Regions from separate parts of the Alicyclobacillus sp. SO9 genome, predicted to be linked through region 1. Evidence: riboswitches for the same ligand, from Rfam matches in the RefSeq annotation. Region 1 holds a riboswitch; each other region holds the start of a gene.
The links. Region 1 has a riboswitch for cyclic di-GMP ahead of GI364_RS25410 (YgiT-type zinc finger protein). Riboswitches for the same ligand answer to the same signal wherever they lie in the genome.
Positions count from the first base shown of each region.

Region 2: another riboswitch for cyclic di-GMP. It lies ahead of GI364_RS02770 (Flp family type IVb pilin); the one in region 1 lies ahead of GI364_RS25410 (YgiT-type zinc finger protein).
Region 3: another riboswitch for cyclic di-GMP. It lies ahead of GI364_RS11405 (EAL domain-containing protein); the one in region 1 lies ahead of GI364_RS25410 (YgiT-type zinc finger protein).

Region 1 covers NZ_CP066339.1:3,065,077-3,069,211, forward strand. Annotated here, with positions in the region: gene GI364_RS14400 (hypothetical protein) at 1-205, shown strand, start outside; gene GI364_RS14405 (D-alanyl-D-alanine carboxypeptidase family protein) at 273-1,460, opposite strand; cyclic di-GMP riboswitch class I at 1,600-1,684, shown strand; gene GI364_RS25410 (YgiT-type zinc finger protein) at 1,759-1,926, shown strand; gene GI364_RS14415 (GGDEF domain-containing protein) at 2,050-3,003, shown strand; gene GI364_RS14420 (trypsin-like peptidase domain-containing protein) at 3,088-3,876, shown strand; gene GI364_RS14425 (thymidine kinase) at 3,987-4,135, shown strand, end outside.
Region 2 covers NZ_CP066339.1:640,457-644,591, forward strand. Annotated here, with positions in the region: gene GI364_RS02760 (hypothetical protein) at 1-1,007, shown strand, start outside; gene GI364_RS02765 (LuxR C-terminal-related transcriptional regulator) at 1,085-1,756, shown strand; cyclic di-GMP riboswitch class I at 1,926-2,018, shown strand; gene GI364_RS02770 (Flp family type IVb pilin) at 2,085-2,255, shown strand; gene GI364_RS02775 (TadE/TadG family type IV pilus assembly protein) at 2,328-2,705, shown strand; gene GI364_RS02780 (pilus assembly protein TadG-related protein) at 2,720-3,709, shown strand; gene cpaB (Flp pilus assembly protein CpaB) at 3,987-4,135, shown strand, end outside.
Region 3 covers NZ_CP066339.1:2,488,943-2,493,077, forward strand. Annotated here, with positions in the region: gene GI364_RS11395 (recombinase family protein) at 1-386, opposite strand, end outside; gene GI364_RS11400 (helix-turn-helix domain-containing protein) at 751-1,038, shown strand; cyclic di-GMP riboswitch class I at 1,099-1,187, shown strand; gene GI364_RS11405 (EAL domain-containing protein) at 1,250-4,135, shown strand, end outside.

The DNA.
Region 1 (4,135 bases):
GTACCTCAACCCGGTCTGTCTGCCAGGAATGGGAAGAAGCATTGAACTATCAGGACTAGATGAGTCAGAATTGATAGACATCCGACATGCCTACACATCAGGACAACTGTACATTCAATTCACAGAGGAACCCGACGAGCCACACCGAGTGATTAACTTGTGGGCAAACCCTCATTCACCCCAAATTACATTATTCATTAAATAGCAGGGGTAAACCTCCCTGCACTGTGGCTATCGTTAAGGTATCAATACAATCAATGTAATTAATGCAATTAATGCAGGATTCTCCACAACAAGCCAGGGTCTTTATAAGTTGACTCCGGCATTACTTTGACTAGGTAGCTGTTATTTGGAGTCTTCACAGTAAGTTGACCTGCTGTGACACCTTGGTGTAAGTGTCTGTAGTCGGTCTCTAGTTTGAGCGTTTGTGAAATATGCTCACCCGGAACGACACTGATTGTTAGGCTTTGTTCCGCCACAAGCACAATGCGTTGGCCCCATGGAAAGGTGATGTTCCCAACGCGTTGGCCCTTGCGGACAAGGGTTTTGCTGATTAAGTTTGCCTTAGCTATGTGAAGGAGTTTAGGAGTGACTTTGAAAACCTTCGCCAGTGGCGGTGAAGACCTTTGACCAAGAATGACACTAATTAAAAGTATAGACTTGTGGTTTTGACTCAAACGTTGTGCAGCCGCAAGGTTTCCTCCTGCTTGAGATGTATTTCCTGTTTTAATTCCAACAATTCCGTCCGTCCCCAACAACATATTGTAATTGTATACAGTCCCTGCCACGGGCACACTAGCACTCTTCTGGGACACTATCTCTCTCAAGACCGGAAATGTCATGAACTTTGCGGCCATAAGCCATTGGTCTTGTGCATCACTTATCGTCTTTGGATCCACACCACTCGTATCTGCATAGTGCGTGTGAATCATGCCCCAACTCTCCGCCGTTGAATTCATTTTGGCAACAAACTTGGGCACGCTGCCGCTCACCCACTGTGCTAGTTTCGTTGCAATATTGTCTCCGGACGGTATCAAAAGGGCTTCTAATGCCTGTCGTTCTGTCATTGTTTCCCCATTTTTAATTTGAACAACCGAATCTCCATTCGCGATATCACTGTGTAGAATTTGCACATCCCTCTGATTGAAGTGAATTGACGGACCCGATTGGTTCTTCCCTAAAGGATGAGCTTCGATAACAAGGACTGCCGTCATCATTTTTGTTAGACTTGCAATGGGCGCAGATGCCTGATTGCTGGATTTCATGAATACGCCTCCGAGACTTGGTACGCCCAGCGCATATTCTCCCTCTACAAGGACAGGTTTTGGTTTCTTTTGTTTCCAATCAATCTTCTCTGAATGTACATTTTGCTCTAGAGTGCCAGCGCGAACAGGCAAACTCACTTTAAACGTTGCCAGCAAAATAACAGCCAGCAGTAGCAAAACTAACCATCTTCTCATGTGCCTTATCATTACTCCTGTCTGTTCTTTTCATACCTTGGCTAAGCATATGTCATGTCATAGCATCGCGAGAGTCAAAATCGCATGTCTTGAATCATAGTATACCTATTGCAAAAATGGTACACTAAAATTACACAATCAGTTTCAAAGGTAAACCGTTCCGAAAGGACGGGACACAAAACCACGGGGCTACGGCCGTTGGCTAAGCTCGCCGGGTTGCCGTCAAACGGACGTGGTATGAGTGTATCCTATGACGGATGCACTCTTTTTTCAGTGGCATGCGTGAGAAAGGGGTATAATGGACCAACAATCGTGGTGCATCATCTGTAAAGAGCTCAATTTCAGTAGAAGTATGTCTAGAATATTTTCAACTGGGTATAAACGAATAAGGAAGACTGATTATCCGCTCGGAATATGTAAGCGGTGTAGTGAGAAACAAGCCATAAGAAACACTCGGGCAGATTAAAAGGCAGATTCTCACTTCCATGCAGTGATTGTGTTCGTCATCGACTCTCACGCCAAGCACCTTCACTTTGAAAACCGTACTTTTTCGACTGTAGCGAAAGGGTTGGAAAAAGGGGCTGAAAGGTTGGACCGGCTAAGAGACCTCATCGAACAATCCCGACACTGGGCGTCCGCAAATCGCGGACGTACACTGTTTAAACTCGTCGCCGAGTTTTTTCAGCAAACCTTCGGTCTTGACGCAGGACTGTTTGTCTATAAAAAGCAATTTATCCTTGAAGGCAATACCCCGAATCCTCAGATATATCATCCCTGGGGGCTCAAGTACTCGGCAGCAGAGTTGAGCTCTGTACTTGAAGAAAATGCCTGGATCAAGGAGGTAAATTGCCACTTCCGAGAAGGATGGAGACCCACGCATCAGTTACCAGACCCGTGGAGGTCTGTTTGGTCTGACTCACAAATTGAGTTTGTAGGGTCCTGGCCGCTTATTGTGAAAGGACACATCGCAGGCGATATCGTCGTTGGCCAAAAGTCTCCGTCCGCCAAGACAGACGAAAATCTCATGTCACTGTGCTCTACTTACGTGTCGTTCGTTCTTGAAATGCTGTCATTGCGTCGCATCGCCGAGTTTCACAGCCAACATGAACCCTTGACTGGACTGCTGAATCGACGGGGTTTTGAAGAGCGGTTTCACGAACTGGTCGGCACTAAAATGGTGGATAGTTCATTACTCATTGGTATATTAGATGTCAACAACTTTAAAGCCATTAATGACAACCACGGTCATATCAAAGGGGACGCCGTGCTCCAGGAAGTCGCATCCGTTCTAAAGAAACATATTGGCAGCAATGGCATGTGCGCTCGCTTTGGCGGCGACGAGTTTGTATTTGCTCTACACTCACTCCATGATGATGACAGTGCCGATTGTGTTGCTCGTGAAGTAACTGCCCTGTTTTCTCATAGAGACTACAGTGTCAGTGTTGGTTGTGCAGTATGGAACAAAGATGGAACCGACTGGTCATCATGTTTTAGAATTGCTGACAAGCGACTTTACAAAGGAAAAGCCCTCGACACGACCTAGCAACAACCTAATGACATAACCTTGTTAACACAACGACGGATAAGTCAATAGGGACTCACAAAGGGCTGATAGAGAGGGCTGGTAATGAAGCTTCCACTAAAGGAGAACAGCCAATTACAACGCTATATCGTTTCTTTTTACCGCTGGCTGATGATTATGGTTGTTGGAGGGCTTATTACGATAGTAACAACACATCTGACGGTGCAGAGTCATCACAGCCAAAAACCATATCAGATGTTAACTGTCAAACCGTCGGGCTACTCATGGGCGCAGGTGCGTAAAAGAACTGCCGATGCAGTCGTGAAAATCAAGACGTATACCAACGGGATGGGAGTTCCCGGTACAGATTCTAATGGGACTGGCTGGGTTACAAAAGGCGGCTATATCATAACTTGCTATCACGTGCTGAGCGATAAGCATTATACTATTACTATCTATCCATATCTAAATGGACACAATCTATCTGACAAAGTATGGTACCGAGCGAAAGTGGTTAAGGCAAATGAACGGACAGATCTCGCACTTTTAAAAGTGATTGGCCAGCCTTCAACCCCATTTGCAACCCTATCCACAGCCTCCGGAGTAAATGCTCCAGGAAGTCATCGTTTAGTTCTGGGATTCCCCCGCAGCAACTCCCTCTACTCTCTGATGACCCGTACCGGGCTTCCTCACTTTGTTTCAATGGAACCTCGACCGCCTCTTGTGTACGCTATGAATAACATGGATCCTTCGCAGGCTGCCGGTTTGTCCGGCGCTCCTGTGTTGAATCATTCAGGCAGAGTTGTTGGTATTGTGGACGTGAGACAAGGTAACAATCACAAGACAGTTAGCATGATTCCCGTTAAATACCTGAGACAGTGGAACATACATTGAGAGAGGGACTTGTCCTCCTCCACTTCTCTTACTTTCCTAATAGGTTGTGGTAACATTAGTTGCGAAATACAAAGAAACATGAAACACGCCACTAAGGGAGAGAAGAGCACGTGTCCAAGCTTTATTTTCGCTTTGGAGCAATGAATGCATCCAAGAGTGTACAACTGTTAACTGTGGCATATAACTACGAAGAGCAAGGAAAGAAAGTTTTGTGTTTTACTCCGTCTACTGACGACCGATATGGCCATGGCAAGATTAC
Region 2 (4,135 bases), 2.4 Mb from region 1:
ACACATCTGCTCAACTCTTCAGTGCAGTTGATTCCATCGATGACTATCATCGCCATTTTGCAATGATGTATCACTATGCTGGGTACGCCGCACAAATGCTCGGTCGACATGCGCAAGCGATTGACTATTACAACTTGGCTCTGGAAATACGCCCGAGTCCAGAAACGTGGCGGGACTTGGCCAAGATATACCTGTTGCAAGACAGAATTGAAGATGCTCTGGCCTGTATAGATGAACTCTACCCGGTCATTTGGCACCTGACAGCCGTCACTCAAAAGGTAGAGTTGGCTCATACGTTGGAACTGTTGGCCATGTTCGCTTGGGTCTCAGGTGCCACCACGCTGTACCGTAAGTGTACGGAACGAGCAGAACTGTATTTTGGCCAAGAGTCACGTTGGGTTGAATGGCTTCAAGTGCAGGATTTAGGCAGCCGCTTGAATAATATGAATGTACGGATAAATGCTGATAGGGTTGATTTGAATCAATGGAAGGGCTTTTTGGATGAACTGAACTTGCTGGACGGGTTTAATGCTGTGTTTCCTGGCTTATGGAGACCCCTTCAACAGGCGGCATCTCTCAGTACCAGGATATACAGCCGGTGCAGAGGTGTTGGGGAAGCAGTTGAACTGCGTCTGCTGGAAGGAGCGGCACGCTTAAGCTATTTGGGCCTGACGGCATTGACTGCCGTAGAATCTGAAGCGGTGCAAATTCTAGTCGATTCGAGCAGACATAAAGAACTGGCAACGCTGACATTGCGCTCACTGGAGACCTATCCAGAGATGAGCCGATACATAGAGGTTATCAAAGGCTGCAGGACGATGAATATCAGATTGGACAGTAAAGAGGCGTACATGGCTGCGTCACTAAACATATCGCTGCAATATGTAGAATCTGTTGAGTTCCGAAAAATGACTCATGAACAAGCACGTAATGACATCCTAGACAAGTACAAACGCAATGTACCGAGTGATATCATAAGGGTCTTTACCAATCTTTTCAGTGCGTAGGCTGCGTCGAATCCAGTGCATGTCACAAATGTCGTTTGGGACGCGGTAAAGGGAAGAGAGTCCAGGAGAGATGTATTGTGCAACCTGTCAATGTCTATACGTACATATCGCGGGAGTTAATCAGTATTGCTATAGAAGCAGTGTTTTCGTCGCAAAAAGGATATGAGTTTGCGGGGGTCTATGAAGGCCGCAGCAAGCGTCTTGGAAATATCAATAATGTAGTGGACCATGTGGTGACGGATATTGTGGTCACAGACATCGGTTTGGAAGAAAGTAACGTTGAATCCCCTTTGCTCGTGATGAAAAGGCAGTGGTTGGGGCTGCGGTGTCTCTATCTGTTGCCTTCACAGTCAGATGATTCTCTCATTTTGCGCGCATTGCGTTCGGGTGCGGACGGGTTTATTTACGAATCGGCCAGTAAAAGTGTCTTGCTGCAGGCGATGAAGACGATAGCCAGCGGACACTCATTTTTACAGCCTGACATTACACCCATTGTTCTGACGGAACTCAGAAAATCTCGCTATCCTATTCAAGAGTCCGATGTCAGTGTAGACCTGACCGAGAGAGAGCGGATGCTCTTGCAACTGTCAGCCGACGGCCTAAGCAATCAACAAATAAGTGACGTGCTTCACGTACACGAAAAGACAGTGAGAAATATGTGGTCTATGTTGTTCCAGAAATTGGGTGTTGGTGACAGGACTCAAGCAGTACTCTGGGCGATTCGCACTGGAAATGCTGAGTTGCGGTGAACCATGGGCCTTGCAACGGGAAACAGTTCTCCAGAAGTCTTTGTCCATTCTGCGAAATCTGACGTAAATTCGCGGATTCGGGACAAAAGTCTGATATGTACGATGACAAAATGCCGTAGAATCTATCAATTTTCTTGACGTATTATAGGCTTAGGCCAAAAGACAACAAGATCAATAAAGGCAAACTTCAAGAAATTGGAGGGCGCAAAGCCATGGGTCTACGGTCGTCTGATGTGACGACTACGATTGCCAGGTTGCTGATCTGGGTGGTAAAACGCACTCGGTTCTGCGACCCGGTGGAGAAGTCATCCACGGGGAGGTGTGAGCGATGCGGTTTATTCGGAATCTTTCAAATCGTTTTCGCGGAAAAGAAGAAGGACAGAGTTTAGTAGAGTACGGCTTGATTATTGCACTGATTGCATTAGTAGTTATTGTTGCGTTGACGGCTATCGGAGGGAACATCGGCAATCTTTTCAATAATATTTCTAACCATCTTTAATGTTTACCGTCCGTTGCAGCAGAGGTTTCTGTTGCAATGGACGGTTTTTATTCTGCTCAGGAGGGTTCCGGCATGAGGCGATACTCCCGCGAAGAAGGTCAATCTCTGATTGAGTTTGCCCTGGTGCTGCCGGTTCTCTTGCTGCTGTTAATGGGAATTGTTGATTTCGGACGAGTGCTGTCGGCCTATTTGGTCGTGTCTCAGACAGCGCGGGATGCAGTTCGGTACGCCAGTATCGGCGGTTCGAATGCTGCGGTCGGACAGGCCGTGCAAAGAGATGCCGGTATGCTGGGTGCCGTCTCCTGGACGATGGACCCGACTGCGCCGACGTCCGGACAGCCGGTTTCCGTTACCGTTTCACATACGGTCAATATCTTCGATCCGATTATGAGTATGGTTCTGGGCAGTCACTACGCGGTCACGGCAACCGCGACAATGCGAGATGAGTGATTGGTGGTGAACTGATGAAACGCAGCCAAATGCATCACAGTTGTGGCTGGCTGTCAGCTCTCTTCAAACGGCTGGTGCTGTGTGCGCTGTATCGCTGGCATCGTGAAGAGAGCGGGAATGTACTGGTTCTGACCGCCTTATCCTTTGTTGCACTATGCGGCTTCGGCGCGCTCGTGGTCGATGCCGGCATGTTAGATGTGCAGTACCGGAAAGCCCAGTCCGGAGCGGATGCAGCAGCTCTGGCAGGTGCGCAGCAGCTGTTGCAAGGGGCTAAGACTGCTGCTCAAACGGCCGTTCACTACGGGCTTCTCAATGACCAGAAGGTTACGTATCAGGCTACAGCTGATATCCAGACAAATACGGTCTCTGTAGCAGGCAAGGCAACGAGTCCCCTGTGGTTCGCGCGGGTTCTGGGAAAGAACACTGCCAGTTATCAGGTGAACTCGAAGGCGGCGGTTGGAACGCTGGTATCTGGTGTTGGCATGGTGCCGATTGCTGTGACGAAGCAAACACTCGTCTATGGACAAACCGTCATTCTGACATCCGGTGCCGGCGGCGGGTCGGCAGGGAACTATGGTTTTCTCGATTTCTCGGGAAATGGTGCGAAAGGTGTCGAGTGCGACTTGGAACACGGATACGACTTTCCTATGCATGTGGGTGAAACTGTGTCGACCGAGACGGGTGTGATGAAGGGTCCTGTTGAACAAGCAATTGAGTACAGGCTGCATGAATCCTGTGATGACAGTGCCTGCAACTCTTTTGCGACGGCAACGTCAGATTGCTCGCGTGTAATGTACCTTCCTGTCATCAATGCGCTGCCGCAGAACGGGAAAAAACAGGTGACTATTCTGGGATTTGCCGCCTTCTTCCTGGAGGGACTGCAGGGTAAAGGCGGACACCAGGAGATCGTAGGGCGATTTATTCAAATGGTCCGTCCCGGTACCTTGGGGCAGGGAACAAACTACGGCACCTATGCGGTGAAGTTAGAGCCGTCAGCCGGATAACGCAGTGAATGGCTTATCAAGTGTAAAAAGCAAAGCGGACTGAGGACTTTCCGTTGGATTGAAAGCATGTGCGTGGATTGAAAGCATGTGCGTGGATTGAAAGCATGTGCGTGGATTGAGAGCATTCGCGTGGATTGAGAGCATTTGTGTGGATTGAGAGCATTTGTGTGGATTGAGAGCATTTGTGTGGATTGAGAGCATGTGCATGGATTGAAAGCATGTGCGTGGATTGAGAGCATTTGCTTGGATTTAGGGCTTTCGGTGTGGAGGTGACAGGGTGGCTCGACGGTCTTATCTTTTTTTGTTTCTGATTTCGCTGGTGCTGGCCATCCTCACAGCTCTGGTGATTGCTAAGGAAATGAAGGCATGGAAGCATGCCAATACAGGAGAAAAACAGATACAAGTGGTAACAGTGGTTCAAACAGT
Region 3 (4,135 bases), 580 kb from region 1:
TGTGCAAAGACGGCCAGTATACCTATCATGGCTTTTCCCAGAGGTGTGCCCGTGTCAAACGGTTCTGTGGCGCTTTTAAACACCACGCCCTCTGGCATAAAAACATCTTCCAAGAGAAAGAGCACGTCTCGCTGTCGGCGACTTAAACGGTCGAGTCTATATACGACTACGGTATCGATGGTTCCTTGTTCTATGTGTCTCAAAAGAGACTTGAGAGCGGGGCGCTCCAGACTTGTACCACTGTAGCCTTCGTCAACATAAAGACGGTATTCATGCCACCCCTGGGACACGGCATAAGCGATGAGCCGCTCCTTTTGAGCGTCTATGGAATGTCCGTGTTGCGCTTGTTCATCCGTACTAACCCGAGCATAGAGAGCAGCAGCCATTGCGTTCCTCCTTGCTTGGCCCAAGGGACTGACTGGTTTTTGGGAAATGAGAGTCCTGCTGTGTGCCCTAATACAATTGCATATGCCGCAGGCGTGGCAAACAGAAGTACAGTTACAAGACGGCACTCATCTAAGATGGTACTCATCCATCTGGGTAATTATGGAATGTGAACCGTTGCGGATAAGATTTTATAATACTTCTAGGGCGTGCATACTCTGTTCTTTCCCTGCTTGTTCTCTTCCCCAGACGTATGTGAATGTCATTTGTGCTGCGCTTTGAATGGATGTCGCAGGTTTAAATGAGGAGGTGTTTTGGTTCAAATAGCGTCAAAAGAGTAAATTTGCTTGAAGGGGAGGGGAGCAAATGACACCGAGGGATTCTTCTATACCGGAAGCCAGAGACTATCCAATAACTTTAACGGTATCGGAAGTTGCAGAAATACTGAGGGTAGACCTGCATAAAGCATACAGTATTGTCAGAGATCGAGATTTCCCAGTTATTACGCACGGAAGGCGAATGATTATTCCTCGAGATGCATTCTTTCGTTGGTTAGATGGCTGTGGTGAGGAACGTCCAATGTATGACCGCAATCATGTCTTGGAGACGTTGGCCGACTTGGTTGCCGAACGATTAAATAAAAGGGGAACCTAGTGATTCTCAAATCTTGATTTTTATCCCGTATTGTGTGATATGATGTGTTCTAGTGGTATTTAAAAGAAAAGGCACCCCTTCGGAAACGAAGCGGACGCAAAGCTATAGGGGCTAACGTAGTCTATCTACTATGCCAGCCAGTTACCGTTTAGATGGATTATGATAGGCATCCGTAAAACGGATGCCTATTGTCATATAGGGGGAAAATTGCATGATTCGGTTACGGAGGTCGCGGGGTCTCGAACAGAGACGGAGCAGGGATTCGGTGTTCTTACTGGGAGAATGGACTTTCGATATGCAGTCGGAAATTCTTACCTGTTCTGAGGACTGTCACAAGCTTTTTGCAATCCCAAACACAGCGTCTGTCGTACCGCAAACAATCATGCAGTCGGTACATCCAAATGATGAGGAATTGGTAAAGACCTGGTGGAAACTCGTAGGCGCGGGAAATTTTATCGATGGCATTACATTTCGAATCATCAACGACGGCGAGCGGTACCTGTATTCTGAACTGGACTATAAAATCGGGGATGATGGTCAGATTGTATCGGTTTCGGGTAAGACCCGCGACGTGACGGACCTCATGACTGAAGACGAATTGTTACCGTCTACCGCGGACGTCGACAATGACTCAACGGATTCATATTCAAGTATACATATCGATCGCGATTTGCGGATTGTTAAGGTCAGTCCGATGGCCGAACAGCTCTTCGGCTGGACTGAACAGGAACTGCGACTACAAATGCCAATTCAGCTCATTCCAGCGCTTCACTGGGAAGCCATGCAATCCATATATGAAACCGTTTTGGCGGACGGCGGTTTTATTCGAGTTGAAACCATGCGAATACATAAGAACGGCATCCCTGTACAAGTCGGGGTCACTTTATATCCAGTTCATGATTTGGAGGGAGGCATAACAGGTGTAGTGGCTCGTTACAGTAAATCTTTTGCAAATAACGAGTCCTCCACTGCGATGCTCTCTACGATGGAGAGGGGGCTGCAGGCTCTCGTTGAGAATTCTTTTGACGTTTGTATGATACTGTCCAAGGAATACGATATGAATTATGTTACGCATGCCATCACCAATGTCTTGGGCTATAGTGCACAAGAGTTCATCTCGTTAGGACTCGGTCATGTCATTCATCCTGAGGATGTAACAGGGTACCTGTCGGTATGTCATCAGGCGGTACACCAGGCCTCAAGCCAGCACACCTGTGTTGCACGTTTCAAACACAAAAATGGGGAATGGAGATACTGTTCCACGCGTATTCGCTATCTCACTGCGTTTTATAGTACAGAGGGCATTATTGTCAATTTCCACGATGTAACAGAGAGTCGCAGGGCTGAAGAACTAATGAAGCACATGACATTCCATGACAGCTTAACTTCCTTGCCAAACCGGAAACATCTTGAGGAGCGCCTGCAGTTGTTGATTGGGATTCATAGACAGCGAGAGGAGAAACTAGCAGTTCTGCGTCTCGATATTAATCGCTTTAAGTACATAAACTCCAGTCTCGGCAGAACTACTGGAGACCACCTGATTCGCGATGTAGCGGACGCTTTGAGGCAGTTGGTGCCGACTGATTGTGTCGTGTCGCGAACAGGTGAGAACGAATTTTCCATGGTTGTACCCTATGTACACAATATGAGTGATGTCCTTCAGTTCGCAAGGCAAGTTGTCGACTCTTTTGATACCCCTTTTCAGATTGGCGATTATGCATTAGCCATTACATGCAATGTAGGTATCAGTACATTTCCTGAAGACGGGGAGAATACTGAAGCTCTTTTGAAAACAGCAGACATGGCTTTACATGATGCACAACTTCGGGGGGTAAACCAGATTGAACTATATTCCCAAAGTTTGGATGCCAAAGCTTATAAGGAATTCACACTCTCCAATGATTTCAAAAATGCCATAAATGAAGAACAGTTTGTGATTTACTTTCAGCCGAGAGTAGCAGCGGACACGAGAAGCATTGTTGCGGCGGAAGCACTCATCCGTTGGCAACATCCTGAATGGGGACTTGTATCTCCTGGTGAGTTTCTGTACCTGGCAGAACAGACTGGGTCGATTGTGCTCATTGGTCAATGGGTCCTGCGGCAAGTCTGTCACCACCTGCAACAGTGGAAACAGCAAGGACAAAAGACACTCAAGGTTTCCGTCAATTTTAGCGCCCAACAACTCAAGGATCCGAATACCGTTGAGACCGTGAAAACAATTTTACATGAATATGGCATTGAGCCCGCGCTCATCGAAATTGAGATCACAGAGACATCGATACTCCCAAACGACCCTGCAATTATTAACTCTATTAGAGTTCTCAGAAACATGGGCATTGGAATCTATTTTGATGACTTTGGTACCGGGTATTCATCGTTAAGTTGGCTTTACCAGTTCGAACTTGATGGAATTAAACTCGATAAGATGTTTATGAGTCACATACCGGATAGTCCTGTACCTGCACAGATTGTTTCGTCTGTGATGAAACTTGCTCACAGCTTAAATCTGACCGTTGTTGCAGAGGGAATTGAGACAAATAAACAGTTGGAATTTCTCTCAAACCTTCAATGTGAAGAAATTCAAGGTTACCTTTTTAGCCGACCGCTTCCGGCAGAAGAGTTCACAAAGCTCTTGCAGCGTGGAGAGATAAGCGTGCGTACCGGGGATAACAGTGCGGGGATGGACAAAGAGCGCAGGAGATTTTTTAGAGTTGAACTGCAGTATCCTATAAAAGGGAAAATGACTGTTTCGAAAATAAAGTCGAAGCAACTCAATGTTGGGTATTCTCCTGTATTGGTGTATGACATTGGCCCTGGAGGACTGCGTGTGCTGACTGACCTGAAGTTGCCCATTGGCGGAGACCTTGAACTGGAGTTCAAAGTGCAGGTGCTTGGAGAAGAACTGCAGCAAAGCGGTTATGTCGTATGGAAGCAGGAGTATAGTCAGGAGTTGTTCCAGTATGGCGTCGAATTTGAAACAGACGAAACAGCACGAGAACGGCTTGTGCGTCTCTTTGATGAATTGGACAGAGTCACGCGGAGTGAACTGGATATACCCGGAACGCACTTCTATAGCGGCACAGTTGATACATTCTTT